DNA from 4 places in the Lysinibacillus sp. FSL L8-0126 genome. Region 2 is predicted to be linked to each of the others. Evidence: riboswitches for the same ligand, from Rfam matches in the RefSeq annotation. Region 2 holds a riboswitch; each other region holds the start of a gene.
What was found. Region 2 has a riboswitch for cobalamin ahead of MHI34_RS18610 (hypothetical protein). Riboswitches for the same ligand answer to the same signal wherever they lie in the genome.
Positions count from the first base shown of each region.

Region 1 (7,423 bases), 440 kb from region 2:
GGACTTCCAAGTATTGCACGCTTCGTTCTTTTACGTTTATCCAATATGTTTTTGGCATGCCAAACCATCAAAGACATCGCAACGAATTTGACGTATCGCTAACATAAATCGAATCTTTTGATTTCGTAGTAGTTTACTAATTTTTGAATATGAAAGAAAATAAAAAATGATAAAGCCATCGAGAGAGAATTTCTCGATGACTTTTGTCTACAATTGTTCTATTAATTGTTGTAATTCACACTTGGAGCGGGGGGGTGTAATGTTTTCCTGCAATAGCTTCTTTTTTTGTAATGTCATGAACATATCAAAAACCCATGGACGTTCGAGATGTGCACGTTGCAGCAATTCTTCTTCATAAAACAACTCGATCGGGTCTCCGTTATAAATGATATTCCCTGCCTCCATGACAATGATTTGATCCGCCCATTCATAAGCAAGGGGAATGTCATGGGTAGCAAGTAAAATGGTTCTTTCGCCGTCTTCTAATTTACCTAGGTACTGTAGAACTTGGGTAGCATAATAATTGTCAAGGCCTGCTGTTGGCTCATCTAATAAGAGGACAGAGGGCTCCATCGCTAAAACACCTGCCATCGCCACACGCTTTTTCTGACCTACGCTTAGAAAGTGAATAGGTTTTTCGAGTAAATCGCCTATTTCCGTTTGCGCAACAGCCCATGCTATTTTTTCTTCGATTTTTTCGGTAGACCAGCCAAGATTTAGTGGTCCAAATGCGATATCTTGCTTGACAGTACCTGAAAAAAGTTGATGATCCGCATCTTGAAAAACAATGCCAACTTGCTGGCGAAGTGCCTTTAAAGCTTTTCGACTATATTGAAGCTCGTTGCCATCAAAAACAATCGTCCCAGCTGACGGTTGTAAAATACCATTAAGATGCTGAAACAATGTTGATTTTCCAGCGCCATTATGACCAAGGATGGCAATTTTTTTTCCTTTTGGAATGTGTAAAGTAATGTCTGACAATGCCTTCGTACCATCTGCATAGGCATAGGACAAGCGGTTTAGTTCAAAATAGAATGCTGTCATGAGAAGTACCCTCCATATACAATGAGGAATAGGAATAGTGTCGCTATGCCTAGCCAATTTTTCTTGCTATAGGAGCCCATCTCTTGCCAGTAGACGGCTTCGCCACCCCGTGACTGCATGGCATTATTAAGCTCACGACTACGCTGAAACATTTCAGCAAATAGCGCCACAATAAGCATGGATACGGAGCGTAGCCATTGCATTGGAGAATGGTAGCCAAGACGCGCTTGCTGGGCAAGATGTATTCTGTACATGCTTTCTAAAAATATAAAAATAAAACGATAGGTTAGTTCAATAAGCTCAACCAATAAAGAGGGCAGTCGCCATTGTCGGAGCACATAGCAAATCCCTTGTACGGATGTGGTCAAAATTAAAAAGTATAAACAACTACTACTGCCAAGGACAATAAAGAACAATTGTTGGGCGGACAGGGCACTTGCTTTTCCGATGAAAATTGTCCAATTCATCCACGTAAAAGACCACAGATGGGCAGGTAATACATGAGTTGCTGGTGTGATTGACAGCAAGATGGATACAAGACTTGTTAGTAAGAAAAATCCAGGTAGCAATAATAACTTAACATAGTAGGTAAGCGGAATTTTTGCACCTAAAATGATAAAAGCACTCATTACAAAAAATGTAATGAGTGAAAGTCGTTCATCTCTCATGATGAGCGTTACGAGAAGTAGACCAATTGAAAGTATCATTTTTTCTAGCGGATGAACGGACGCTAGCTTATTAAGATACGCATACTTATCAATGAGTAACATAACGGGTTAACCTTCTTTATGCTTGCCGCGCATATAGCCGATGAAGTAGCCAATAAAACCAGCTCCAATAGCTGCCTGTAGCACGAATAATAAGCTTTCAATTTCACCACTTGGTGGCTCCCATAAGCTTTCAAACCACGGTTCATATTCTGCATTGATTTCGCCAATGGCTGCTTCTGCCTCTCCATCAGCACCACCAAATTCTGCACCTTTTTGTATAAACAATGGGATGATAGCTAACAGCACAACAATCGCTAATAGTAATAAATTTCGTTTCATCTACTAATGTGCCTCCTTTGTTGAGAAAACACGCAACATTTTTAATTCGCTGACATTGTACTTTTTCAAGAAATTCATCACAATGACCGTTAAAATTCCTTCACTCACCGCTAACGGAATTTGAGTTAAGGCAAAAATACCTGCGAACTTTGTAAACGATGCCATAAAGCCGCCAACCTCTGAAGGGAAGGCTAATGCTAACTGTACAGAAGTCACAACATATGTACCTAAGTCACCAAGCATCGCAGCAAAAAAAACAGCTAGTGAAAATGACAACCCTATTTTTTGAGCCCCTTTAAAGACAAAGTAAGCAATAAATGGGCCTACAATCGCCATAGAGAAGGCGTTCGCTCCTAAAGTGGTAATCCCACCATGTGCTAATAATAAAGATTGGAATAATAAAACAATCGTTCCGATGACACTCATAGCGAGAGGTCCGAATAAAACCGTTCCAAGTCCAACACCAGTTGGGTGGGAGCAACTACCTGTAACCGAAGGGATTTTTAACGCCGACAGCACAAAAGCAAAGGCTCCTGAAAGACCTAAAAGCATTTTGGTTTCAGGGTTTTCTTCAATTGTTTTGCGAATGGAGCGCAATCCTAGAATAATAAATGGGATAGAGATGACCCACCAAAAAATAGCCCATTCGATTGGTAAAAAACCTTCCATGATATGCATAGCAAAGGCACGTTTTGGCACGAGTAAAAAGGCCAATAAAAAATAACTAAGTTTCCACCATGAAAATTTCAAAAGCTTTCCTCCTTACTAATAGATTTTTAGAATGTAGCGTGCGTAAATAAAAAAGCACTTCTCCGTTGTTGGAAAAGTGCATAGCTAAAAAAGCAAATAACATTCTCATCTGCTAAGCCGCACACCTATCCTCGTAGGCTGAAACGATCACATATTTTTCGGCAGGTCTCCTGGCTCTAGTTCAACACTTTATAGGTCTTCCCATCCGTTGGACAGTGACATGTTCTATAAAGCTCCCTAATACAGTGGCGGGACCGCGCCGGACTCAAACCGGCTTCCCTTTTAAGCAAAATGATAAGTATTTTACACCGAAAAAACATTAAGTTGTGAGATTTCACGACAAAGTGTAACATGATTTTCCATAAATATGCTATACTTTTTTTAAAAATATTTTCAATTGAAGGTCAATAGAGAAGATTCTGATAACTACTGAATTGTCATAAATAGGGAGATATTATAATTTTTATACCCGGTCTACACACAAAATTGATAAAATTGTCATAAATTTTTATAGAAATATTGAAATTTTAAAATAATGAGATATGATAGAGACAGTTTTCTATTCTATTAAGAAGATAATAAATTTCATATAAAACGTCGATAAGTGCTCGAATAACTCGAGATAATAGGGAAATTGGTGAAAATCCAATACAGCCCCCGCTACTGTAATAGCTGATGAAATCGCAAAGCCACTGGTGCAAACTTGGGAAGGTGCGATAGTAAAATGAAGCTTAAGTCAGGAAACCTGCTTATTTGATTGTGCATGCAAACTTTTCGGAGGGAGAAGTTGAAGCAAGAGCGAGTACCTGTATTTTATTTTATTCGTTTTTATTTGGCTTCTACAAAACCTTTACTCTTCGTAATTAGAGTAAAGGTTTTTCTTTTTCCAGAAAGCAAATGAGGGGAGACAGAAGATGACAACATGGAATTTAGAGGGGATGAAAACACATCTCTTTATTTGTAATGGTAGTAGCTGCATGAACAAAGGTGGGGAGGAAATTACCCTAGCTATTCGAGAAGAAATACAACAGCAAGCACTTGATCAAGAGATACATACAACAAGAACGCGCTGTAATGGACGATGCAAGGATGCTTGTGTGGTCATCGCCTATCCGCAAGGGAATTGGTATCGTGTACCATCAACAGAGCATGCTAGAACACTTGTACAAGATTTACATCATGAATCCTTATACAACGAACATGTCTTTACACTTCGTGAAGGTACATTACAGCGTACAGCACAAACGACAGCCATTAAAGGGATCGAAAAGGTGAAAGAGGGGTAACAACATGGCGCAAAAAGGAAAAATTTTCGTAGTGGGCTTTGGACCTGGAGACTTTAAGCATATTACGACACGGGCGGTAGAGGCATTACAACAAAGTGATATGATCATAGGCTACAAAACCTACGTGGAGTTGATTCAAGATTTAGTCAGTGCGAAGTCGATTGTCAGTACTGGAATGACCGAAGAGGTGTCCCGTGCGCAGGAAGCGGTGCGCCAAGCAGAGGCTGGAAGCATTGTCTCAGTCATTTCAAGTGGTGATGCGGGTGTCTATGGTATGGCGGGATTAGTGTATGAGGTATTGATTGAGCTAGGCTGGACAGAAGCAACGGGGATTGAGGTAGAAATTGTCCCTGGTATTTCTGCCATCAATTCATGTGCTAGCTTACTTGGTGCCCCGATTATGCATGATGCCTGTACGATTAGTTTAAGTGACCATCTAACACCATGGAATTTAATTGCCAAGCGCGTCGAGGCAGCCGCTATGGCGGATTTTGTAATCGCTTTATACAACCCAAAAAGCGGTCGCCGAACAAGACAAATTGTCGAAGCACAGCGCATTCTCTTAGAATATCGTTCGCCTGACACACCAGTAGGACTTGTGAAAAGTGCTTACCGCGATCGTCAAGAAGTGACGATGACAACATTAGCCGAAATGCTGGAGCATGACATTGGAATGCTGACGACAGTCATTATTGGTAATTCGTCGACATTTTTCTATGACAATAAAATGATTACACCACGTGGCTATCAACGTAAATATACATTGGGTGAAGAAAAACAACCCTTACGTCCACATCAACGTTTACGTGAAGAAAATGAACCTTGGGCAATGAACCAAGAGACAGGGACTGCACGACAAGACTTTACAGCAGATCCTAATGCAGGGCGTTTTAATAAACCCAGTGTAGCCGCTACGCCAAAGCCAAAAAAAACAGCACTTGAAATGGCTACAGCGGCACTCGCAATGGTGAAAGGAACAAGTGCAGTCAAAGTAACGCCGAAACTTGTACAGCAAAAAATAGAATCCATTTTTGAATTAGCTGTAAGCCCAGGAGTGGTGAATAAGTTTTTCACACCTCAGCAAATGATGACGTTAGCAGAGGTCGTTGGGGAAGAGGGGACGATGGAATATACACCAGACCATCAAATCCATTTGAAAATCCCAACGACTGCCCCTGAACGTATCACGGAGAAATTACAGGAAGTAGGCTTTTTATTAGCGCCGATTGGTGATGTGCTATCCTTGAAGGCTTGTGATTTTTGCTATGGTGAAAAGGCCGATTCGATTCCCTATGCAGAAGAAATACAACAAAAATTAGGTGGAATGTCTTTGCCGAAAACATTAAATATCGGCTTTAACGGCTGTGGTATGGCCTGTTACCGGGCTGTATTTGATGATATTGGTATTGTCTATCGCAAAAGTAAATTTGATGTCTTTATTGGGGCGAAGCCAGTTGGTCGTACGGCCCATGCAGCACAGCCTGTTGTAGAAGGGTTGGAGCCTGAACAACTGATTCCACTAATTACAGATATTATTGAAGAATATAAAGCAAATGCTCACCCAAATGAACGTTTATTTAAATATTTTAAACGTGTGAAAAAGATATTGCATTTTACGTATCAAGATATGTCTTCCAAAATAAAAGTAGAGCCAGCTCCGTGCGGCGACTAGTGAGGAGAAAAGAGATGAAAGCTATTTTATTTGTCGGCCATGGGAGCCGTTTAGCAGCAGGAAATGATGAGGTACGTACATTTATTGAACAAATGACACCGCGTATTGATGCACAATTTTTAGTGGAAACATGTTTCCTAGAATTTGCTTCACCGAACATCGAAGAAGGCATTACGAATTGTGTGAAGAAAGGGGCTACAGAGGTTCATGTAATTCCGATTATTTTACTTCATGCAGGCCATTCAAAGCTGCATATTCCAGCAGAGATCGAGCATGCGCGTGAGCATTATCCGAACATTACATTTACCTATGGTCAAACCATTGGCATTCATGATGAAATATTTGCGATTTTACAAGATCGTCTAGCGGAAATTGGTTTTCATTCAGAACAAGAGCAACAAGATACAGCCATTTTATTGATTGCACGAGGTGGCAGTGATCCATCTGCAAATGGTGATTTTTATAAAATTACACGACTTTTATGGGAAAAATTACCTGTTAAATATGTGGAAAGTGCATTTATGGGCGTAACAGATCCACGTGTTGAAGAAGGTATTGAACGCTGTGTTAAATTAGGTGCGAAAAAAATCATCATGCTCCCATACTTTTTATTCACAGGTATTTTAATGGAACGTATGAATGATATGTGTGTGAAGTTTAATGAACAATATCCAGATTGTACTGTTCAAATTGCCAATTATTTTGGCTACCATGAACGTTTACAAAATGTTTTATTAGAGCGTATTGAACAAACGATAAATGGTACATCTACAGGCATGCAAGATTTAGAAAATTATCGTGCCTATGCGGCAGTTCATGGACATGCCCATCATCACCATCATCATGATCACGGACACGACCACCATCATGACCATGACCACCACCATGAAGAGGAGCCAGTAAAATGATTTTCATGTTAGCAGGGACGAGTGATGCAAGGGATCTAGCCCTTGCCCTGCAAAGCGCAGGACATGCGGTAACAGCTACCGTCGTGACTGATTCGGCAGCCTCTAGTCTTGCTGACGTTGGCCTACCACATTTAATAGGTCGACTGACAGCTGAGGAAATGGCAGCCATCATAACAGAGCAAGGCTATCAAATGGTGGTTGATGCCTCTCATCCATTTGCTGAGGAAGCTTCTAAAAATGCAATGGCAGCGGCCGAACAGGCACAAGTTCCTTATATTCGCTATGAGCGTGCCCATGAACACTATGCGCATCCTCTCATTACGATAGTGAAGGATTATGAGGAGGCTGCCCAATTAGCGGCAAAAAAGCGAGGTGTCATCATGCTGACAACAGGCAGCAAAACACTTGCTACTTTTACAAAGGTTTTACAAGGCTTAGAAAATACGAGAGTAATTGCTCGCATGCTTCCACGACTGGACAATATGGAAAAATGTGAGGCACTTGGTGTGGCACAACGAGATATTGTAGCTATTCAAGGTCCGTTTTCAAAGGAATTAAATGAAGCATTGTTTCGTCAATATGGAGTAACTTTGATGATCACCAAAGAAAGCGGTAAAGTTGGCTCAGTTGATGAGAAGCTTGAGGCAGCTCTTGCCTGTCATATTGAAACGATTCTTATTGCAAGACCAACCATTCAATATGGCCAACAATATT
Region 1 covers NZ_CP152028.1:3,408,516-3,415,938, forward strand. Annotated here, with positions in the region: gene MHI34_RS16545 (ATP-binding cassette domain-containing protein) at 208-1,044, opposite strand; gene cbiQ (cobalt ECF transporter T component CbiQ) at 1,041-1,814, opposite strand; gene MHI34_RS16555 (energy-coupling factor ABC transporter substrate-binding protein) at 1,821-2,093, opposite strand; gene MHI34_RS16560 (energy-coupling factor ABC transporter permease) at 2,097-2,843, opposite strand; cobalamin riboswitch at 2,986-3,171, opposite strand; cobalamin riboswitch at 3,429-3,611, shown strand; gene MHI34_RS16565 ((2Fe-2S) ferredoxin domain-containing protein) at 3,758-4,129, shown strand; gene cobJ (precorrin-3B C(17)-methyltransferase) at 4,134-5,801, shown strand; gene MHI34_RS16575 (sirohydrochlorin chelatase) at 5,816-6,709, shown strand; gene cobK (precorrin-6A reductase) at 6,706-7,423, shown strand, end outside.
Region 1: it holds a riboswitch for cobalamin, as region 2 does, so the genes downstream of both, MHI34_RS16565 ((2Fe-2S) ferredoxin domain-containing protein) here and MHI34_RS18610 (hypothetical protein) in region 2, are expected to answer to the same signal.

Region 2 (7,423 bases):
CACGTGTTCCTGGAACTTCTTATGTTCTTGATCCTGTAAAAGGTGCCTTTAATATCGGTTGTATGATTCGTTGGCTGGATTACAACGACACTTGGCTTGCGGCTGAATGGGGACACCCTTCCGATAATTTAGGGGGCATATTAGCTGTGGCTGATTATTTGAGTCGCGTGTCTGTTGCTGAAGGGAAAGAGCCACTTAAAATGAAAGACGTATTAGAAATGATGATACAGGCCCATGAAATACAAGGTATTCTCGCATTAGAAAATAGCTTAAATCGTGTTGGGTTAGACCATGTACTGTTTGTCAAAATTGCGACAACAGCTGTTGTGACAAAGGCATTAGGTGGCACTCATCAGGAAATTGTCAACGCCTTATCAAATGCTTGGATTGATAATTCGAGCCTACGAACATATCGCCATGCACCGAATACGGGTTCTAGAAAATCATGGGCTGCTGGTGATGCAACAAGCAGGGCAGTACACTTAGCCATGATGGCTGTGAAAGGCGAAATGGGCTATGCAACGGCCTTATCTGCACCTGGCTGGGGCTTCCAAGATGTTCTCTTTAATAAGCAAGAATTAAAGCTTGCTAGACCACTAGCATCTTATGTGATGGAAAATGTTCTATTTAAAGTTTCTTATCCAGCTGAATTCCATGCACAAACAGCTGCCGAATGTGCCGTTCATTTACACAATGAAGTGAAAAATCGTTTACAGGACATTGAACGCATTCAAATTACGACCCATGAATCCGCTATACGAATTATCGATAAGGAAGGACCTCTTAATAACCCAGCTGATCGTGATCACTGTCTTCAATACATTACAGCAATAGGGCTTATCTATGGCGATATTACAGCAGACCACTATGAAGATGAAGTGGCTGCAGATCCACGTATCGATAATTTAAGAAATAAAATGGTGGTTGTGGAAAAACCCCAATATACAATTGATTACCTAGATCCTGAGAAACGTTCGATTGCCAATGCTGTTCAAGTTTATTACAAAGATGGCACATCATCTGAGCTTATTGAATGTGAATATCCTTTAGGACACCGTTTCCGTCGTGAGGAAGCATTCCCTCAAATCATCGATAAGTTCCAGCAAAACATTAGCACCCATTATTCTCAAAAACAATACAGCAAGATTAATGAAGTTTGTGCTGATCAAGCACTTCTTGAAAATAGTGCTGTTCATGAATTTGTTAATTTATTTGTTTAACTTCTTTCAGGAAATTAAAGCCTCTGGCGAATGTCACGAATCGGGAAGGAGTTAATAAAGGATGTTAGCCTAAAATCCTCCCATCCTTGCGATAACGGCTAACTGACCTGCATCACAGCCACTTTCGGACGTAAATATGCCGAGGCATCATTGATTATTAGGAGGTTTTTATAGATGGCGTGGATTGTAAATGAAGCAATAGCACAAAAACAATTGGCTGAACAATTTCGAACACTCATTACTCGTTCAACGATTTTACAAATCCCAGGAGCTCATGATGCAATGGCTGGCTTAATGGCTAAAAAAGTTGGCTTTGAGGCATTATATCTTTCTGGCGCTGCCTACACTGCCAGTAGAGGCTTACCTGATTTAGGCATGATTTATTCAAATGAAGTTGCACAGCGTGCGAGCGAAATTATTCGTGCGACTAATTTACCGCTGCTAGTGGATATCGATACTGGCTTTGGTGGTGTCTTAAATGTTGCCCGCACAGCTCGTGAAATGGTAGAGGCTGGAGTAGCTGCTGTACAGCTAGAGGATCAAAATCTTCCCAAAAAATGTGGTCATTTGAATGGGAAAACACTCGTTGCTCAAGAGGAAATGATACAAAAAATAAAAATGATTAAACAAATAGCTCCTACGTTAGTAATTGTTGCCCGCACAGATGCAAGGTCTGTAGAAGGTTTAGAGCAGGCTATTTTAAGAGCTAAAGCTTATGTGGCAGCTGGGGCAGATGCCATTTTTCCAGAGGCTCTCCAAACAGAAAAGGAATTTAAACATTTTGCTAGTGAGCTAGATGCTCCGTTATTAGCCAATATGACTGAATTTGGACAAACACCGTATTATACGGCTAAGGAATTTGAAAAGATGGGCTATTCGATGGTTATATATCCCGTTACATCGATGAGAGTAGCAGCCAAAGCCTATGAGCAAGTGTTTGGCTTAATAAAAAAGACAGGGACTCAAAAAGAAGCTATTGAGGATATGCAAACAAGAAGTGAATTATATGAAACCATTTCCTATTACAAATTTGAAGATTTAGATAGTGAACTGGCGAAAACCATCTTACCTAAAGAGGAAATAAAGTAGGAGAAAAGTTTACTTTTCTCCTCTTTCTTTCAAGGAGGACTAGCATGGATACATTAGAAAACAAAATGACCATTTTTACACCTGAGGACTTTCAGGAGGAGGAAGGGCTCATAGCAAAAACCGCAGAGCTGTTCATCAAACAAGATGTCGCTACTAATATGGCAGCTATTGAGCAGCATCAATATGACATCACTCGGCGGTTATTTCAAAAAGCTGGTGATCTTGGTTTACTAGCCATCGAAATACCCGAGGCCTATGGAGGGCTAGAACTTAATAAAAAAATTTCCGGGTTAGTTGCAGAAAGAATGGGCTATGGCAGCTCATTCAGTGTATCTTACAATATTCACGCAGGAGTCGGCACATTGCCCTATGTCTATTTTGGCGATGCGTCCCAAAAGCTGAAATACCTACCAAAGCTGGCTTCAGGTGAATGGATTGGCGCCTACGCTCTGACGGAGCCAGACGCAGGCTCAGATGCACTACATCCCAAAACAAATGCCATTTTAAACGAGGACGGCTCTGCATGGGTAATAAATGGTGAAAAGCAATGGATTACCAATGCACAGCTAGCAGATCTCTTTGTTGTTTTTGCGAAAACGAGTGAAGGCATGACTGCATTCATTGTAGAACGTACATTTAGCGGTGTATCTATTGGACAAGAAGAGGAGAAAATGGGCATTAAAGGCTCCTCGACTGCTACGCTTATTTTACAGGATGTTGTCGTGCCGAGGGAAAATGTTCTTGGCGAGGTTGGAAAAGGCCATAAAGTAGCGATGAATATATTGAACATGGCACGCTTAAAGCTAGCTTTCTCCAACATCGGCACTTCCAAACAGGCACTTCAGTTAGCTGTAACATATGGTAGGGAACGGAAGCAATTTCACCAGCCAATCGTTCATTTTACCATGATACAGGAAAAACTTGCGGATATGGCGACCTCCATCTATGGGGCGGAAAGTGCTGCATACAGGACAGCAGGAGAAATAGATGATGCGATGGAAGTTACGGATAAAGAGTCAATGGTTCAAAAAATAGCTGATTTCGCTCTGGAATGCGCACTCAATAAAGTCAATTGCTCAGAAGTGCTTGGGGAAATTGTAGATGAAGCTGTACAAATCCATGGTGGCTATGGCTATATGCAAGACTACGAGGTTGAACGCTTATATCGTGACGCTAGAATTAGCCGTATTTTTGAAGGAACAAATGAAATCAACCGTTTAACAATGGCGAAGCTATTATATAAGAAGTATTCACAAGCAACCTCTACCGAAAATGCTCCAGTAGCATATCAACCAGCAGAAAAGAATCAGCAATACATCCGTCTTTCCAAGTACTTAATGCAAATAGCCATCGCTGTCATTGCTGACGCACAGATTCAATTGGAGCAAGAGCAGGAATATATGCGTCTGCTAGCTGATATAGTAAAAGATATTTATGTTATGGAAGCTTCTTTACTGCGGACGGAAAAGAACGCATGTGACAATATGAAGCATTTGATGACAGATATTCTTTGTCAGGAAGGCTATCGTAAAATAGAAAAAAGTACAATCGACATTATTTGTGCTGCTGAAACAAATGAACAAAAGCGAAAAACAAGGCTAGATCATATTCAGCGCTTAAACATCCCACTCCATCAGAATCTCTTTATGAAAAAGCGAGAGATTGCAAGAGGGATCATCAACAATCCAAAATCGATCAGTTCATTATCATAAACAGGAGGGAAAAATCATGGTTGATACATTTGCCAATGTTAGTAAAGAAGGTTCCATCACACTTATTCATTTAAATCATCCACCAGCAAATACGTTGTCATCAGCTTCTATTGAACATCTTCGTGTCATTTTTAAAGAATTAGCTGAGGATGAAGAGACGAGAGCCATCATTGTGACCAGCTCTGGACGATTTTTTGCTGCGGGAGCAGATATAAAGGAATTTGTTGCTGCCTTTGGGCAACAGGATAGAGCATTACAAATGGCTGAAGCAGGCCAAGCGCTATGTGATGAAATTGAAGCCATGAAAAAGCCTGTTATTGCTGCTATTAATGGGCCAGCCCTTGGAGGAGGACTAGAGCTAGCGTTAGGCTGTCATTTCAGGATTGCTTCAAGTAATGCCATTGTTGGTTTACCAGAATTAAAGCTTGGCTTACTGCCGACATTCGGAGGCACTCAACGACTGAGCAGAATAACAACGCAAGCAAAGGCTCTACAATTAATTTTAACAAGCCAGCAATTAAGTGCTGACGAAGCACTACAACTAGGTATTATTCAAGTGGTGACGGAGCCAGATGAGCTTCTGCCAACTGCCAAAGCCCTTGCTCAGTCTTTTGTTGAGGGCAAAAGTATGACAAGTGTATCCCGTACAATTGAATGTATAATTCAAGGTGGGAAGGATCATCTCCAAAAAGGGCTGGAATTAGAACGAACACGCTTTGCTGAGTTATTTTTAACAGCGGATGCTAGAGAAGGCGTTCAAGCATTTATTGACAAAAGACAGCCCAACTTTAAACATTTGTAAGGGAGGAAACTACTATGACAAATGAAGTAATATTTTCCGTCAGTGAGGGTGGCGCAGCAAGCATTACGCTGAATCGTCCTCAAGCTTTAAACTCACTTTCTATAGAAATGCTAAAGCCCATTGGTGAGAAACTAAAGGAATGGCAGGCGAATGATCAAATACACTTGATAATTCTAAGAGGTGCTGGCGAAAAGGGCTTTTGTGCTGGGGGTGATATTAAAACACTCTATAAAGCTCGCTCCAGTCAGGAAGCTTTCCAAAATGCCGAAATCTTTTTTGAGGAAGAATATCACATAGATAGGGCAATCTATCACTACCCAAAGCCTATCATTGCTTGCCTTGATGGCATTGTCATGGGAGGTGGGGTTGGTTTAACGTATGGGGCTAGCCACCGAATTGTGACAGAGCGAACAAAATGGGCTATGCCAGAAATGAATATTGGCTTCTTTCCTGATGTTGGAGCTGCCTATTTTCTAAATAAAGCGCCTGGCTATGTAGGATATTACTTAGCTTTAACAGCTTCGATCATCCAAGCTGCAGATGTTCTCTTTGCTAATGGTGCAGATAGCTATATGACGAGTGATCATTTACAAGCATTCCTCACAGGCATTGAACAAACGGACTGGCATACAGTGGAGACTAGCACAGCTCTAAAGCAATTAATAGAGGACTATTCAAGTACACCAACAGCAAACAGTGAGCTTGCCATCCTTCAAAATGAAATCGATCAACATTTCTCAAAACATACAGTGGAGAAGATAGTCGAATCCTTAGACAATGACCCAAGCAAATTTGCACAAGAAACAAAGCAGTTGCTTCTATCTAAATCTCCATCATCCTTAAAAATTACATTAAAGCAGCTGATAGATGCCCAACATAAAACGGTAGAAGAATGCTTTGCGACTGATTTAATCTTGGCAAAAAACTTTTTAAATCATGAGGATTTCTATGAAGGGGTTAGGTCTGTCGTCATTGATAAGGATCGAAATCCGCGTTATATCTATCAAACATTCGCTGATTTTACAGATGATATACTTGAAAAATTCTTTCAAGATAGGAGTGAAATCGTAAAGAAGTAAGAATAATGACAACTTCGCTCAATAAAGGCTGAAACCATCTACTTGTTAAGAGGTAGGTGGTTTCTTAAGTGTTTTTCTGTAGATTTTCATAGGGTTTTGTCAGAGAAAATTGAATGATATGTTATACTATAAAAAACGGAATAAAAGGATAAAGGTACAAATTCAATAGAATTTGTTTAAAAGGGAAGAACGGTGAAAAACCGTCGCTGTCCCGCAACTGTAATTAGGAGCACATTTTAAAAACCACTGTTATGTAAGTAATGGGAAGGGAAAAATGTGTGATGATCATAAGCCAGGAGACCTGCCTTTATCTAGTACAGCCAAAACCTACGCGGATAGGGGGTGTTGAGTGTGACGAATTACCTTCATCATACTCATAGTGCGACAACCAAAAAAAGAGTCTCTATTCAATATAGACGACTTATTTTATATTGGTTGAAGAACTATGAAGTATGTCAGTCATAGCTAGCATCTTCCCATTAGGGCAAGATGTTTTTTTTATGAATAAATAGGGGTGAACAAGATGACATCACATTCAATTTCATTTTATATAAATCAGTTAAAGCAGCAAATTATGAACAACCTTTCTGGTGAGCATATTAGGCCATTACAGCTTTATATTAGGAAGTTAATAGAAGAAAACCCAAATGATTATACATCTATTAATGATGCCTATTTAACGATCAAGCATGAATTAGTCGAGACATGTCATGATAGTAGATAAAAAATCTGAAGACATAATGGACAACATAGATATGAATCAAAAAGTTTTATATAGAAAATTGGATCATTTTGAAATGGAAAGAGGCTTGGTATTAGAAAGTTTAGACATTTTTCTAAGATGGAATCAACAAACACAATACCTTTCTGAAGACAAGCTTCAAAAGCTTTGGATGAAACTGGTAAGGAAGTATAAATTCTCTCTCGATGAATGGGAAAGAACTGCTGGTCATACAAATATCCATGCTTATCTAGTGAAGGAGCAAGGACATGGGTTACAAAAGTTGATGCGCTTTTACAAAGATCGCCACGGCATAAAATGGTTGGAAAATGCATTTCATTATGGAATGTCATTGCTCATTGAAGTTGGAAAAATGCCTGGATTAGAAATGTTTTTCCTAACAAATTTAATATGTTACAGATGGGAAAAGGATTATTTAGAGGATGCAGATGTTCAACAGTTTTTTTGTCATTCAATAAATGGTAAAGTGAAGGAGGTCTATGAAAGTTTCAGGGCTTTCGATCAAGAACAGAATCTGTTAACCGCAACTACTCTCTATAAACTTTTATCAAAATATAATCCTCATTTTCAAGTGAATTCGGCAGCAACGCCTGAATTTTATAAGGAATTGTCCTTATTTGTCGAAATCGAGTAATCCATACGTTCGACATGTCAAACAGTCTATTATTCTTTAGAATATAGGCTGTTTCTATGTGAAATACGCTAGTATATTTAATGCTCATAGATCCGTAGTAACAAAAAATCTCGTACATAGTTTAGATACACAATGAATTAAGATA
Region 2 covers NZ_CP152028.1:3,849,160-3,856,582, reverse strand. Annotated here, with positions in the region: gene prpD (2-methylcitrate dehydratase) at 1-1,220, shown strand, start outside; gene prpB (methylisocitrate lyase) at 1,395-2,309, shown strand; gene MHI34_RS18625 (acyl-CoA dehydrogenase family protein) at 2,354-4,021, shown strand; gene MHI34_RS18620 (enoyl-CoA hydratase-related protein) at 4,038-4,823, shown strand; gene MHI34_RS18615 (enoyl-CoA hydratase/isomerase family protein) at 4,838-5,902, shown strand; cobalamin riboswitch at 6,038-6,226, shown strand; gene MHI34_RS18610 (hypothetical protein) at 6,426-6,626, shown strand; gene MHI34_RS18605 (hypothetical protein) at 6,613-7,278, shown strand.

Region 3 (7,423 bases), 2.0 Mb from region 2:
TTAATTCCAATTTTCACACTAGGAAATAACAACCCACATAAAAATGGCTAGCTGTCAGTATACAGCTAGCCTTGAATGGTTTCTTATTTAAATAACTCTGGATAGACAGCCTTTGCTACTAGTTCTACGGCTTCCCCAATACGTGGGCCAGGTCGATTAGAGATATCTGTATCAAGAGTCTGTACTGCTTTATTTTGAACTGCTGTCACTGTATTCCATCCATCACGTGCAAGTATTTCACCTATTGGATCCTCTGTGTAGTTTACTGTCGTTAAAATAACATCTGGGTTTTTCACTATGACATCTTCCTCAGAAACTTGTGCCCAGCTGCTCAAGTCAGAAAAAACATTCTTAACATTGGCTGCATCTAGTATTTCTTGCTGGAAAGTACCAGAGCCTGCTGTATAAATATCGGGCTTAGGACTAATTTCTAAATAAACATTTTTCGGTGCTTTTACTTCCTTCACCTTTGCTTTAACGTCAGCTAATTTCGCTTTAATCTCTTCGTTTACTTCATTTCCTTTATCTGCAACACCCATTACAGCTGCGATCTGTTCGATGTCACCATAAACATCATCGAATGTAGCTGCTGATTGAATAACAAACACTTTGATCCCAGCATCTTCAAGTGGTTTCATTGCTTCCTTATCACCAATCGTATAAGCTATAACAACATCTGGCTTCAACGCTATGATTCGTTCACTGTTAAAATTCACAGAATCAGAAACCCGTTCAATTTTCTGTGCTTCCTCTGGGTAAGTATCATACTCAGTTGCTCCTACGATTTTATCACCAACACCTAGAGCAAATAAAATTTCTGTATTACTTGGTTGCAATGATACAACTGTTTTTGGTACTTCTTTAAACTCTATTTCTACACCGCGATCATCTGTCACTTTGTAGTTTGTTTGCTCTGTTTGTTGTGTATCCTGTGAAGCGTCTTTATTTTTAGTATCTACCGAAGTACCACAACCTGCTAAAATCATTGCAAGGAAGAGTACTGTTAGCCATTGAACATTAAATAATTTCTTCATTATTATTCTCCTTTTTCTTTTTCATCGGATATGATTTACTAATAAATGGTATTTCAGCTATCCCTGCTTGTTGATTCATAAAGACAGCCATAACGAAGCACACATTGGCTAATAGGCCTAAATAATCAAAAAGAATAGCTGGAACCTCTCGTTCATCCGATACTTTGTGTAATGTACGATATGATTTTTTTGCTTCACTACGGCAAAGATGTAGAGCAGCGGCAGCCTCTGTACCTTGAGGTAAGACAAAGTTTTGTATCTCTTCCTTCACATGACGAACATAAAAATCATAGCGCTCACTTAGCCAAGCAAGATCCTCTTCTGTTACGGCTAGTTTTCCACGAACCGAGCCATTGACATGGTAGGCCATAGGTAAAATAATCATTAAATCTTCTACAACAGCTTGTACATCCTCTTTCTTAACTGCAGCTAAAGCAACTCCCAAATGCGTAGTCAGACTGTCTGTTCGAATCTCAAAATCAACCGTCGAAGCTTTTTCACGCATAAATGGATAACAAGAATAACGTGCATCTTTTTTCACTTGCGATCCCCCCACTTTTCATTATGAAAATTCTTGCATAAAAAAACGCCGCTCCTTTACGCAAAGGAACGACGAAAATAACATAATAATGGCCAAATTAACATGACATAGCCTATGTATTTGCCGTATATCCTCCTAGCTTCCGAGAAGTTTTTATACGTTCAAACAAAGGTCGGTCTCCTGGCTTGTACAGTTCATTACATAAAAAACGAATGTGTGATAAAGTACCTTCCCATCTCTGTTAAGACAGTGGTAAACCTTTATACTAGCTGTACTTACAGTTGCGGAAACAGCTTCGGTTTTTCACCGAATTCCCGATTATGCTTGTTAGCACCTTTATTCTGCAAGAATAATTCACTTGTAAAGCAGTTTATCATATATTAATAGGAAAAAATAGCTGTGCTTTGAATGGATCGTCACCATTTCTAAAGAATAAGATAAACAAAACTGTTTTATAGTATAGTTTCAATTGCCTGTTCAATATCAAGTTGTGAATCTGTTGGTTCAAAGCGTGCAACGGTCTTGCCGTTAGCATCTACTAAAAACTTTGTAAAGTTCCAGCGAATATTACGACCATCTAAAAAGTTAGGGGCAAGTTGAACAATTGCCTCAGCAAGCATTTTTTCCTGCATGCTCGCCTTGCCAAACTCTCGAAAATCCACTTCATGTTTTAAATAATTGAATAATGGGTGGGTAGTCTCTCCATTTACTTGTACAAGCTCAAAAATTGGGAAGGTAACGCCATAATTCACTTTACAAAGATGCGTAGTCTCCTCGCCATCTTCAGGATTTTGATGACCAAATTGATCGCAAGGAAATCCTAGAACGACAAAATTATCTTTCCCATATTTATCATACATTTTTTGTAAGTCATCAAATTGATATGTAAATCGGCATTGATTCGCCGTATTGACAATTAGCATCGTTTTTCCACGATATGTTTCCATGGATAAAATTTCACCATTAGGTTTTCGTACTAAATAATTATAAATGCTCATGTCTTAACCCCTTTTATTTTTTCATTTATTATAGTTGACTATTCAATAATTTACCAAATAATTTGCACAAAAAACACCATCTCGTTACGTTGAACGGATGGCTGACTTATACTTCTGTTTAGATTTAACGTCCTGCTCTTCATTAATTAAACGATGGGCAATGTCTAATAACTTTATGTCACTTGTCTCGTCATATAGCTTTTTAAAAGATACAATAATATCATGGCGAATGTGAGTCGGATGCTTCTCATCTAAACAAGTTTGAAATCTCTTTGCTAAATAAGACACCACTAAGTCACTTTGTACTTGACCTGCTAGCCCAATTTTCCAAATAGCTTGTAATGCATTTCGAGCTGTAACGGATCGTTCATCATAAGTCACAGCCCAAATCTTTAAAAAATCCTCCAATACCCTTTCTTCTGGGTCACTTTTTGCGGCTAAGGCGCATAAAATTTGTGCAGCACGTGCACGTGCATGACCATCTTTGTATGTAAGTGCTTGTACAAGCTGTTCCCAGACTGCATATGTCCAATCTACGGGTTCCTGCAGAATTTTTATTAGTTCCTCGTAAGATTCAATATCGCGGTCATGCTCTGTTAGATTATTAAAAAGTTGCAAAATCTCTTTCTCCATAATTTATCCCTACCTTTATTGTTTCAGAACGTAATAAAATTTGATTTATGGTACACTTAACTTAATTTTTTTCTCAAAGAAGGTGAGTTTATGAATAAATTTAATGCTAGGAAAATGATTTTCCGATTGATTGTGATTCTTTCTCTACTTGTAGCTGCCTATTTTGTAATCCCTGTATCCATGCCTATAATACTTGCTGGTGTCAGTGCATTTTTCTTAGAACCCATTGTTATGTTCTTTAAAAGGCGATGGAAAATGTCAAGGAAAATTGTAGTTGCTTTTATATACATAGTGAGTGTTATTGTTATCTCTATTATTTGCTATATATCCATTACACAAATTATGTCGCAAATAATTATATTGTCAAAGCAAGCTCCCTATTATATTTCCAAGCTATCAGATATGTGGCTTCATATGCAAGAAAATATTTCTAAATACACAGAGGACTTTCCACCTGAAGTAAGTGCTTCGCTTCAAAAAACCACTATGGATTTCATAAAGAAAGTTGAAGAATCCTTTTTAAGCTTCTTTAATTATAACAAAGTTTCAGCATTCTTTTCAGAGATTCCAAGCCTATTTATCAGTCTTCTCGTTTATATGATTGCTTTATTCCTATTTATGCTTGATTTGCCCAAATTAAAGGAAATCACTTATAAATATTTAAAGCCTAACACAGCAAAGAAAATAAAAATCATCTTAAATCGTTTAAAAGATGCAACATTCGGTTATATGAAGGCACACTTATTTGTAAGCTTTATCATAGGTGGCGTCACACTTATTGGATTACTATTAATCCAACCGAAATATGCAGTTACGATGACCATTATTATTTGGTTAATAGATATCGTTCCTTTCCTAGGGTCCATTATTATATTAGCCCCATGGGGACTATACCATCTATTAATGGGAAACACAGCTATCGCTGTAAAATTATTCATCTTAGCTGCTATTTTACTTATTATTCGTCGTGTCGTCGAGCCTAAACTAATGGGCGACCACATTGGCTTATCCACTTTGCCAACATTAATTGCCATGTTCATTGGTCTACAGTTATTTGGTATCATCGGTTTACTCGTTGGCCCATTTGTTATCATTTTCTTTATTGCCTTAAAAGAAACAGGTGTCATTAAGCTAAATTTTAAAATTTAATGCAAAGTCATTACGCTTCGAGCTTACCTCTAATGCTCCTCTTAAACCACTGGAGATGCAAAATAAGTGTTCATCTCTCCTCGACAAAGGAGGTAGATGAACACTAAAGCAAAATAAAAAAGGTCATCTTTGTATATTTTTTCTCTACAAAGATGACCTTTTCATCATGTCAATCGTCTATTAAATATAGAGGCTTATTGAATACGACCAAAGCCTACTAAGTATTGATTCCACCAATCAAGTGATTCAATTACGATACCATTGTTTTGAGCATCGATCATTGTGTTGTTCCCTAAGTAAATACCTACGTGAGCTACACCAGAACCATAGCTGAAGAATACTAAGTCTCCAACACGTGCTTCACTTGCTGAGATACGTTGAGTTGCTAAATACTGCTGTGATGCTGTACGTGGTAAAGAAACACCTGCTTGTTTGTATGACCACTGTACAAGACCTGAACAGTCAAAGCCTGTCGATGGGTTACTACCACCCCAGACATATGGACGTCCTAGGAATTGTTTAGCTGTTGAAATAGCATCTCCTGAAGAAGCCGTACCAGCTCCTGAGCCCATAACAATTTTTTGTGGCACGCCGCCATCATTATTTTGAGTTGCTTGTACAACTGGAGTTGCTGCTTGTAGCGCACGTAAACGGGCTGCTTCTTCTTCAGCTGCTTTACGCTCTGCCTCTAAACGTTCTTCTTCTTGTTTCGTTGCAATTTGAGCTTTTAATGCAAGTGATTTCGCTTCATTTTCAGCCTTTTTCACTTCCATTTCGCTTTCCTTTTGTTGAAGCTCTTGGAATTGCTTTTGAAGCTCTTTTTGTTTTTCATCTAATGTAGCTTTTTGTTGCTCTAAGCTTGCTTTATCTGCTTCCTGTTGATCTACCAATTCTTGGTCAGCATCCATTAATGTTTTGACCGCTACGACACGATCCATTAAATCGGCAAAGCTTTTTGCTTCAAGAACGACATTTAAATAAACGCCTACAGTATTATCTTGTGCTTGGTATGCAGCCATACGCTCACTTAAAATTTTAGAACGTTGCTCGATACGTTTTTGTGTTTCAACAATACTAGCATCCACTTCTTTAATATCAGCTTGTACCTGTTTAAATATTTTCACCTTTGCGTCGATCTCTTGTTGTAACTTTGTTAATTCTTCTTGTAATTTTTTAACTTGTGCATCAATTTCAGCCTTTTTCTCAATCATTTGTTGAGAAGTTTCTTCGGCATGTACTTCTGTTGGTTGAATTGTATTAAATAATAAGCCGCCAGCTAGTGCTAATGCTAGCACCATCGACTTACGCCATTTATTGCGCTTACCCACTGATTTTCATTCCCCTTCATCTGTCAATTTCGCTCTAGATATTCTATGTAATCACTTGAACGATTCTATTTTAATCAAATGTTCTTATATTTATTTTAGCCTTTTAAAGTTTAGCATTTTCGGCATAACTTTTATACTATTTCATGTCTATTTAATACATTAGTAAAACTCGAAATATTTCTGTAATATTTGCAAGAAAACTACTTTATTCTACAAAACACCTAATTTATTCTATCTAATGTCGATATTAGCTGATTCAACATTAGACCTACACATCACTTTGTAATGTTTTTGTAATATTTTATTCAAATATTTCAATGAAAAAGGTAGGGAATCAATCCCTACCTCAGACCGTAGACAAAAGCCCATCGAGAAGTTCACTCTCGATGGTTTTTGTCATTTTTCTTCCTATTTTATTTTTAACATTTGGTAATATACTACCAAATTCAACATACTCTTCGAGCATAGTTGCTCTCTTAAGCTACTTGCCACGTCCAAGTAGCCAGTTTCTTCAAATTCATGGCAGCAAAAGTAAGCATCGCCTGCATGGACAATTTTTTTAGACCTCTTAAGGTTGTCCATCGCATACCATGCTTTTCTTTTGCATCGGCAAAGACACGCTCAATCGTTTCTTTGCGCTTTGCATAAATCTGTTTGATGTCATAGGAATGGCGTAAATGTTCAGCTTCCTCCACATATGACTCCCAAATATGGCGTTGAATGAGTTTTTGATGATGCTTACTTTCTGTACATTGGGAAAGGCTTGGACACTTCGCACAAATCAAAGGATTCGATTTATATTGGCGATATCCTTCCTTCGTCGTTGTCGCATACTTCAATATCTGCCCTTGTGGGCAAAGATAACAATTATAGTGCTCGTCATATGTATACTCGTGCTTTCGGAAGAATCCATCTTTCGTTTTAGGACGTGTATACGGAAGAACAGGCAACATTTGATTCTCTAACAAAAAGTTCGTAATCGCTGGTGTTTTATAGGCTGCATCTGCCGCAACAGCTAATGGTTTTTGAACATTTTGAATGACCCTTTCAACAAGTGGCTGTAATACATGGCTATCGTGCACATTTCCCGGAGTCACAATGGCACCTAAGACAAAGCCCTTTTCATCTGTGGCTGCATGAAAGGAATATGCAAACTGTTTCGTACGTTCATCCTTCACGTAATACCCACTTTCAGGATCTGTCGTGCTTTTCTTTATTTCTTTCCATTCTTCCTTTTCAAACTTCTCCGGGGAAAAGGGCTTTTTTCCGTGTTCCTCACGATCAATATTTAACTCTAATTGAAGCTTCTCTTCATAAGCCCGTGTTTCTTTTCGCACAACTTTTTTATCATACTTTCGTTTATTCGCACTCGCTTTCACATGCGTAGAATCGATAAATAAATGGTCTGCATGGAGGAGTCCTTGATGCATAATCTCTTTTAATATACGATAAAATATCTGCTCAAATATATCGGTGTCTTGAAAGCGACGGACATAATTTTTACCAAAGGTAGAGAAATGCGGAACTTCTGTATGGAAGCCAAATCCTAAAAACCAACGATACGCCATATTGGTTTCAATTTCTTTGATGGTTTGACGCATGGACCGTATACCAAAAACGTACTGAATAAACGTCATTTTAAAGAGAACAACAGGATCAATACTAGGGCGTCCTTTAGCAGAGTAGAGGTTTTCTACTAAAGGATAGATAAATGAAAAATCAATAGCCGCCTCTAGTTTT
Region 3 covers NZ_CP152028.1:1,893,510-1,900,932, reverse strand. Annotated here, with positions in the region: gene MHI34_RS09300 (ABC transporter substrate-binding protein) at 84-1,034, opposite strand; gene MHI34_RS09295 (hypothetical protein) at 1,018-1,575, opposite strand; cobalamin riboswitch at 1,728-1,928, opposite strand; gene MHI34_RS09290 (glutathione peroxidase) at 2,028-2,573, opposite strand; gene MHI34_RS09285 (hypothetical protein) at 2,658-3,206, opposite strand; gene ytvI (sporulation integral membrane protein YtvI) at 3,297-4,355, shown strand; gene MHI34_RS09275 (C40 family peptidase) at 4,550-5,683, opposite strand; gene MHI34_RS09270 (IS1182-like element ISBsp5 family transposase) at 6,160-7,423, opposite strand, start outside.
Region 3: it holds a riboswitch for cobalamin, as region 2 does, so the genes downstream of both, MHI34_RS09295 (hypothetical protein) here and MHI34_RS18610 (hypothetical protein) in region 2, are expected to answer to the same signal.

Region 4 (7,423 bases), 170 kb from region 2:
AAAATAAAGGGATTGGCTGGGTGCTAACAACTGACGTGAACGAAACCATCGATAAGACTTTTTTCATGAAAAAATTCAAAAAAGCCATCGACAATCGTGCAGCATTTTTCAACAATGAAAACACAACAGCCTTTCGTGTATTTAATGGTGAAGGAGATGGCATCGGCGGTCTCACGATTGACTTTTTTAATGGCTACTACATGGTGAGCTGGTATAGTGAGGGCATTTACTCCTTGAAAGATGTCGTATATGAGGCGCTTGCTGAGACGGTGAACTACCAAGCTATTTATGAGAAAAAACGCTTTGATAGCAAAGGGCAGTATATTGAACAGGATGATTTTGTGACGGGCACGCCTGGTGAATTTCCAATCATGGTGAAGGAAAATGGTATGACATACGCAGTTCATTTAAACGACGGAGCGATGACGGGGATTTTCCTAGATCAACGCGAGGTACGTTTGGCTATTCGTGAGCGTTATGCAAACCATACAAACATGCTCAATACATTCTCCTATACAGGAGCATTTTCAGTGGCAGCTGCTCTAGGAGGCGCCATGAAAACAACAAGTGTGGATGTAGCTAAACGCAGTCTTGCCAAAACCATTGAGCAATTCAGTGTGAATCAAATTGATTATGAAGCACAGGATATTAAAGTAATGGACGTTTTCCATTATTTTAAATATGCGCAGCGTCACGCCTTACAATTTGATCTTGTTGTATTAGACCCACCTAGCTTTGCCCGTACGAAGCAAATGACATTTTCAACAGCAAAGGACTACCCTAAATTACTGAAGGATGCCATTGCTATTACCGCTAAAAATGGCATCATTGTCGCTTCCACAAATAATGCTAGCTTTGGGATGAAAAAGTTTAAAGGCTTTATTGACCAAGCATTTAAAGAAACTCGTACACGCTATAAAATTGTAGAGGAATACGGTTTACCAAAGGATTTCCGTGTTTCACGTGAATACCCTGAATTTAATTATTTGAAGGTCGTCTTTATTCAAAAAATGGATTAACAGGAATTCAAGACAGAATCATTTCTTTATGATTCTGTCTTTTTATATAAAAAAGTGACCTAAGAAATTCATTTCTTAAGTCACCCCTGAATACTACTTATAGATAGTTCACAAACCAATCGCGAATATATTCAAGTCGATTGATTCTTAAAGTTGGTTTTCCGCTCCTTGACAGTTCATGATTGGACTCAGGGAAGCGCACGAATTTTGTTTCTTTTTTTCGATGCTTTAAGGCGATAAATAATTGCTCCGCCTGCTCAATTGGACAGCGATAGTCTTTTTCAGCGTGTAAAATGAGCAATGGTGTTTCGATATTATTGACATATTTCAGCGGTGAATGATGCCAAAGCTTTTCGATATCGTCAAGTCCCGCAAGAATTTGCCAATCTGTAAAGTAATACCCAATATCACTGACACCGTAAAAGCTAATCCAGTTCGAAATAGAGCGCTGCGTCACAGCTGCTTTAAAGCGATTCGTCTGGCCAACAATCCAGTTGGTCATAAAGCCGCCATAGCTCCCACCTGTCACTCCAAGACGGTCTGCATCAATAAAATCATAGTGCTCCAGCACATAGTCCACAGCCGCCATTAGATCCTCATAATCATTGCCACCATAATCACCACGCACTGCATCAACAAACGTTTGACCATAGCCATGACTGCCACGTGGGTTCGTATATAGCACCGCAAATCCTTGTGCAGCTAGAATTTGGAACTCATTAAAATAAGTATTGGCATACATCGCATGTGGCCCGCCATGAATTTCAAGCACTAGAGGATATTTTTTCCCTTCCTCATAACCAACTGGCTTCATGATCCAACCATTTACCTTCCAGCCCTCTGCTCCCTCAAATTCAATGGCTTCTGGAACAGCTAATGCTCTCGTCTTTAAAAATTCTTCATTGATGGACGTCAGCTGTTCTTTTTCACCCGTTTTTAGGTTGACGAAAAATAAATCGCCAGGATTCGTCGTTGTACTAATGGCTACGACTGCTTGATCATGTTGTGCATCAAGTGAAAAACCATAGACATATTGATCATCGTGAATAGCTGGATAGATTTCACCATCTATATTTCCGAAATAAATCGCAGCATTACCGTGATCTGTTACTTGGAAGTAGAAGCTATGATTATCATTCAACCATTGAACACGTGGTGACACCACACCTTGAAGAAAATCGCCGATTGCAAAATCCCCAATAGGGGCGTCAAATTCACTTGTTACACATGTCAGCAGATTTTGTTGCAAATCATAGAGCCATAGCTTTGCTTGTGTAGCATTTTCAAATTCTCTTTCACTACCTATGAAAGAGATGAAGCGACTGTTTGGAGACCATGACGTTTGGTAATACATACCTGTTCCCTCTGTTAACGGACGCGCTTGCTTTGTTTCTACATCTAATAAATAGATATCGCTCTTAAATGAAAAATCTGTATCCTCTGCTACATCAGCTAAGTACGTCATATATTGACCATCAGGTGACCATGTACCAAGATGGACATGATTGTTTCCTTTCGTCACTTGCTCTAACTCGCCCGATTCTAAATGGACGATCGCAATTTGACTAAACTGCTCCATATCCAAAAAACCTGCAGCATCCGATTTATGTTTCATCTTGTCTATTTCTAGAGGCTTTAGTTCTTTTTCTTCTTTCTTTTCATCCGTTACCTTATCCAAAATCGTTTCATCTTTACCTAGCTTGATAGAAAAGGCCATTTTCTTGCCGCATGGTGACCACACAGGTGATGTCACACCATTTTTACAATATGTCACCTGCTTTGCCTCTCCGCCTGCTTTTGAAAGAACATAAATTTGCGACTTGCCTGTTCTAGTGGATAAAAACGCAACTTGACTACCATCAGGTGACCATATAGGAGAACTTATTCTATCCTCCCCAAATGTCCATTGCTGTGGTGTTTTGTTCTTCAGGTTTATGTAAAACAAATTCGAGACATAATCTTTTTTCTTCTCATCAACACGTGTCTCAACATAAACTACCTCAGTCCCGTCAGGTGAGAGCTGTGGATCGGCTACTGATTTCAAGTGGTAAAGATCTTCTGGTTGAATCCCTTGTTTCGATGTCATGTTCTTGCTCCTTTGTATTGTCATTTTCTGTACTCTACTACAATACTTCGACACCCTAAGTAATATTCCTGCTAGTTAATTGATTTTTTTACTAATTCCCAATATTCGGTTGATTTTGTTCTGCGATAAAATTTAAAAAAGGGTTCATTCGGACGAGCATGTTCCTTATAAAGGTTCATCATTTGTAGCAAAAAATCTTCAATGTGCTCGACACCTACCTTTTTCGCAAATAACGTGCCCGCCTGCGCCTTTGCCCCCATCGGTACAGCGCCTAAATAAACATCAAAGCTCTCCTGCTGATAAACGAGTCCAATATCATCATAGACTGCATTGTAGCAGGCTGACGCACAGCCATTGATGTTAACACGTACTCTTGCAGGTACCTCGATCCCCTCTAAAGCATGATAAAGCTGTTCGGTTATCGGAGCAGCCTCCATCTTTTCACCATCACAAAAATCACAGGCCTTCATCGCGATGATGGGTCCTGATGGTGCAACATAAAGACCCACTTCTCGTAAGGCTTGCATAGCCTCTGTCACGGCACTCGTTGGAATGGACACTAAAATACTATAGGAGGCCGAATACTTAATCGCCCCCTTTTCGCCAGCAATCTCTGCTATTTTTTGAAATTGTGCAGGCGTATAATGCTTATTAATAATACCCGGGCTGACAGCTAAGCGTGTAAATTCGCCATGACGATTAAGTGTTTCAAATGTTTGATCTGGTACGTTTTTCTGAAATGCATTCATTGATATCGCTCCTTATGAAAAAGGAGCTAGCACAATGCTAGCTCGGAATTTTAAAAGTTATCAGGATAGAAGCCCTTCGCTAAAATTTCAATAGCCTCTGCCGCACGAACGCCTTCAGACGCAGCTGACAGTGGCAGGATGACAAAGCGATCATTTTTAACAGCTTCCATCTCCTTTAATGCTGGATCATTTTTTAAGAATTGAATCTTTTGTTCGGCCGTTGTTTCACCATAATCGATCACGACAACTACCTCGGGATTACGGTCTACCGCATCTTCCTTCGACACGGTTGTCCAGCCTGATTCCACATCACCAAAAATATTTTGACCACCAGCGATTGACACTAGTTCATTCATAAAGTTTTGACCAGCTGTAAAGACATCCTTTTCACCGCTATCAAATACGAGAACACGTAATTTCTCACTATCTTTTGGTAATTTAGCTTGAATTGCCTCCACATCTTGCGTCATTTGCTCAATTAAGGCTTCTCCACGATCCTCAATACGGAAAATTTTTGCGATATTACGAATATCAGTGAAAATATCCTCTAGTGTTGGCTTTGTCATATTGGAAGCCGTATGTAAATACGTATGAATGCCTAACTCCTCAAGCTCTTCCGGTGTTCCAACACCCTTTTCACCAAAGCCACTCTTCCAGCCTGCATATAAGAAATCAGCCTCGGCATCAATTACTTGCTCCTTCGTTGGGTATTGATCAGAAAGCACAGGCACTTTATCGTATGCTTCTTGTAGGGGCTCGTAGATTTTATCATCTAAGTAAGCTGTGCCTACCATGGAATCCTCTAAGCCTAGCGCTAGCATAATCTCTGTCACATGCTGATTTAAACTAATCGCTTTTGTAGGTGCTTCCTTATATGTTTGAGTTGTTTCATTATTGTCAATGGTTACTTCCGTTGCTGCCTCAGATGGCTCAACCTTCTCATCTTGCGCTGCTGATTCAGGTTTGTCCTTTGCATTACAAGCCCCTAAAACAGCGACCAAGGCAATGACCATCACCAGCCATAAACTTTCCCATTTCTTCATGTCCTTTTCTCCTTTGTTGTTCATCTATAGAAAGAAATCAAAGACTTCTTTGCTACCAGGATTCGTGGGAAGGGCATAAAAAAACCCTCTTGTCGCCAAGAGAGTAGCATAGTGAAAAAACGGTACATTACCTTTATCACTATCCCCATCCTCGTGGTTCTTAGTCAAAAAACACATACTGGCAGGTATCCTGGCTTAGGTTCATCATCTATACGCCTTCCCATAGTTAAACTACAGTGGCATGCTGTACAGACTCCCCATTTACAGTTGCGGGACAGCATCGGAATTGCACCGATTTCCCTTTTAAGCAAATGACAAATGCCATTTGCACCAATACGTTCTATAATGGTTAATACCATTGATAGACTAGCAGAAGAAAATTTGTAGCTCAATCAGTAGTATATTGCTAAATATATAATCATCATTATATTAGCACTATTTCGACAAAAATACGAACTATTTTACAAGAAATATATAGGCTAGTATTCTGTTACAATGAAAAGATAGCTATAGATAGAAACGAGGATATGTTATGTACAAAACAATTGGTGTACTTGCGCATGTGGATGCAGGTAAAACAACCTTCTCTGAGCAAGTACTTTTTCATACACAAAGCATTCAAGCTCGTGGTCGAGTGGATCATCAGGATACCTTTCTCGATCATCATGAGCTAGAGCGCAAGCGTGGTATTACCATTTTTGCCGAGCAAGGTCGCATGAACATAGGCGACGATACATACACGTTGATTGATACACCAGGGCATGTCGACTTCTCCCCTGAGATGGAGCGCGCCATTCGTGTGATGGATTATGCCATTGTTATCATTAGTGCGGTCGAGGGCGTACAGGGTCATACGGAAACCGTGTGGCAGCTTTTACGTAAATACCATGTCCCAACATTCTTCTTTATCAATAAAATTGATCGCGAAGGAGCCAATGTGGAGGCCGTTATGACACAGCTCCGCAAGGATTGTTCCCAGCAGGTGCTGTTCGTCGATGAACCGCTTCGTACTGATTATGTTTCAAGCGGCATCATGGAATGGTTGGCTGAGCGTAATGAAGAGCTGCTCGATGCCTTTTTGAATGAGTCATTGGAGCATGAGCAATGTCTTACTCAGCTACAGACCATGATTCAAAAGGAATGTGCCTTCCTCTGCTTTACAGGGTCTGCCCTAAAGGATGAGGGCATCAAGGAATTGCTTGCCCAGCTCCCTCTATTAACAGACACCCATTTTGAAGTGAATGCACCGTTTGAGGGGGAGGTTTTTAAAATTCGTCATGACGGCCACCAGCGTTTAACATTTATGAAGGCTATCAAGGGCGTTTTACATGTTCGGGATGAATTTTCGTTTGAAGAAGTGACAGAAAAAGTGACTGAAATTCGCCTCTATAATGGCAGTCGCTTTGATACCGTCCAAAAGGTTGAAGCGGGAGAGATTTTTGCTGTTAAAGGACTTAGTCAGGCCAATATTGGAGACCGCATCGGCACTACTATGCTGTCACAGCCCTATGAGCTTGTCCCAACGCTACAGGCAAAGGTTCAATATGAGGGCCATCAGCATATCAAGGAAGTGTTACAAATTTTCCGTTTACTAGAAGCAGAAGAGCCTTCCTTACGTGTGGTTTGGCAGGAAAAGTTCCAGGAAATCCATGTGCACATTATGGGCGTTATTCAGTTGGAGGTACTGATAGAAGTGTTAATGAAGCGTTTTTCATTAACGGTCTCCTTTGGCGAGCCCCAAATTTTATATATGGAAACCATTGTGACGACGGTGACAGGCTATGGTCATTTTGAGCCCCTCAAGCATTATGCAGAAGTTCATTTACTAATGGAGCCCAATCCGCGAGGAATAGGTAATACATTTAGCAATGCCTGCCATGCGGATCATTTATCGGTAGGCAACCAACGCCTTGTTGAAAAGCACCTGTTTGAGCGTGATCACCATGGCTTACTCACAGGCTTCCCTCTGACAGATGTTCATTTTACACTGCTAACAGGTCGCGGACATAATGAACATACATCGGGCGGCGATTTCCGAGAAGCTAGTTTCCGTGCGCTACGTCAAGGACTTGAGCAAGCACAGAACATCCTGCTTGAACCTTATTATCGCTTTAAAATGAAGGCTTCGAACGACTTTATCGGCCGCATGATGAGCGACATACAGCAAGCTGCTGGTACATTCGATGACCCCATCTTATCCGAAACAGATGTTGTGCTAACGGGACGAGCGCCCGTCGCCACCCTAATGAGCTATAGCACAACCTTTGCGGCCTATACCAATGGTAAGGGCGCACTCACACTCCAATTTGATGGCTATGATGTATGCCATAATGCAGAGGAAATTATTTCGCACATTGGCTACGATAAAAATGCCGACCCAGAATACAGCTCCTCCAGCATCTTTTGTGCGAAGGGCAAAGGATATTCTGTTCCTTGGCACGAAGCACAAGCAGCCATGCATTGTCTGTAAGTAGGTGATCCTGCCCGCGCGAAGCCGTTTGCTTGCGCGGGTGTTTACTTGCTTTG
Region 4 covers NZ_CP152028.1:4,017,095-4,024,517, forward strand. Annotated here, with positions in the region: gene MHI34_RS19385 (class I SAM-dependent rRNA methyltransferase) at 1-1,019, shown strand, start outside; gene MHI34_RS19390 (S9 family peptidase) at 1,117-3,105, opposite strand; gene MHI34_RS19395 (precorrin-3B methylase) at 3,177-3,854, opposite strand; gene MHI34_RS19400 (ABC transporter substrate-binding protein) at 3,905-4,897, opposite strand; cobalamin riboswitch at 5,060-5,247, opposite strand; gene MHI34_RS19405 (translation factor GTPase family protein) at 5,430-7,367, shown strand.
Region 4: it holds a riboswitch for cobalamin, as region 2 does, so the genes downstream of both, MHI34_RS19400 (ABC transporter substrate-binding protein) here and MHI34_RS18610 (hypothetical protein) in region 2, are expected to answer to the same signal.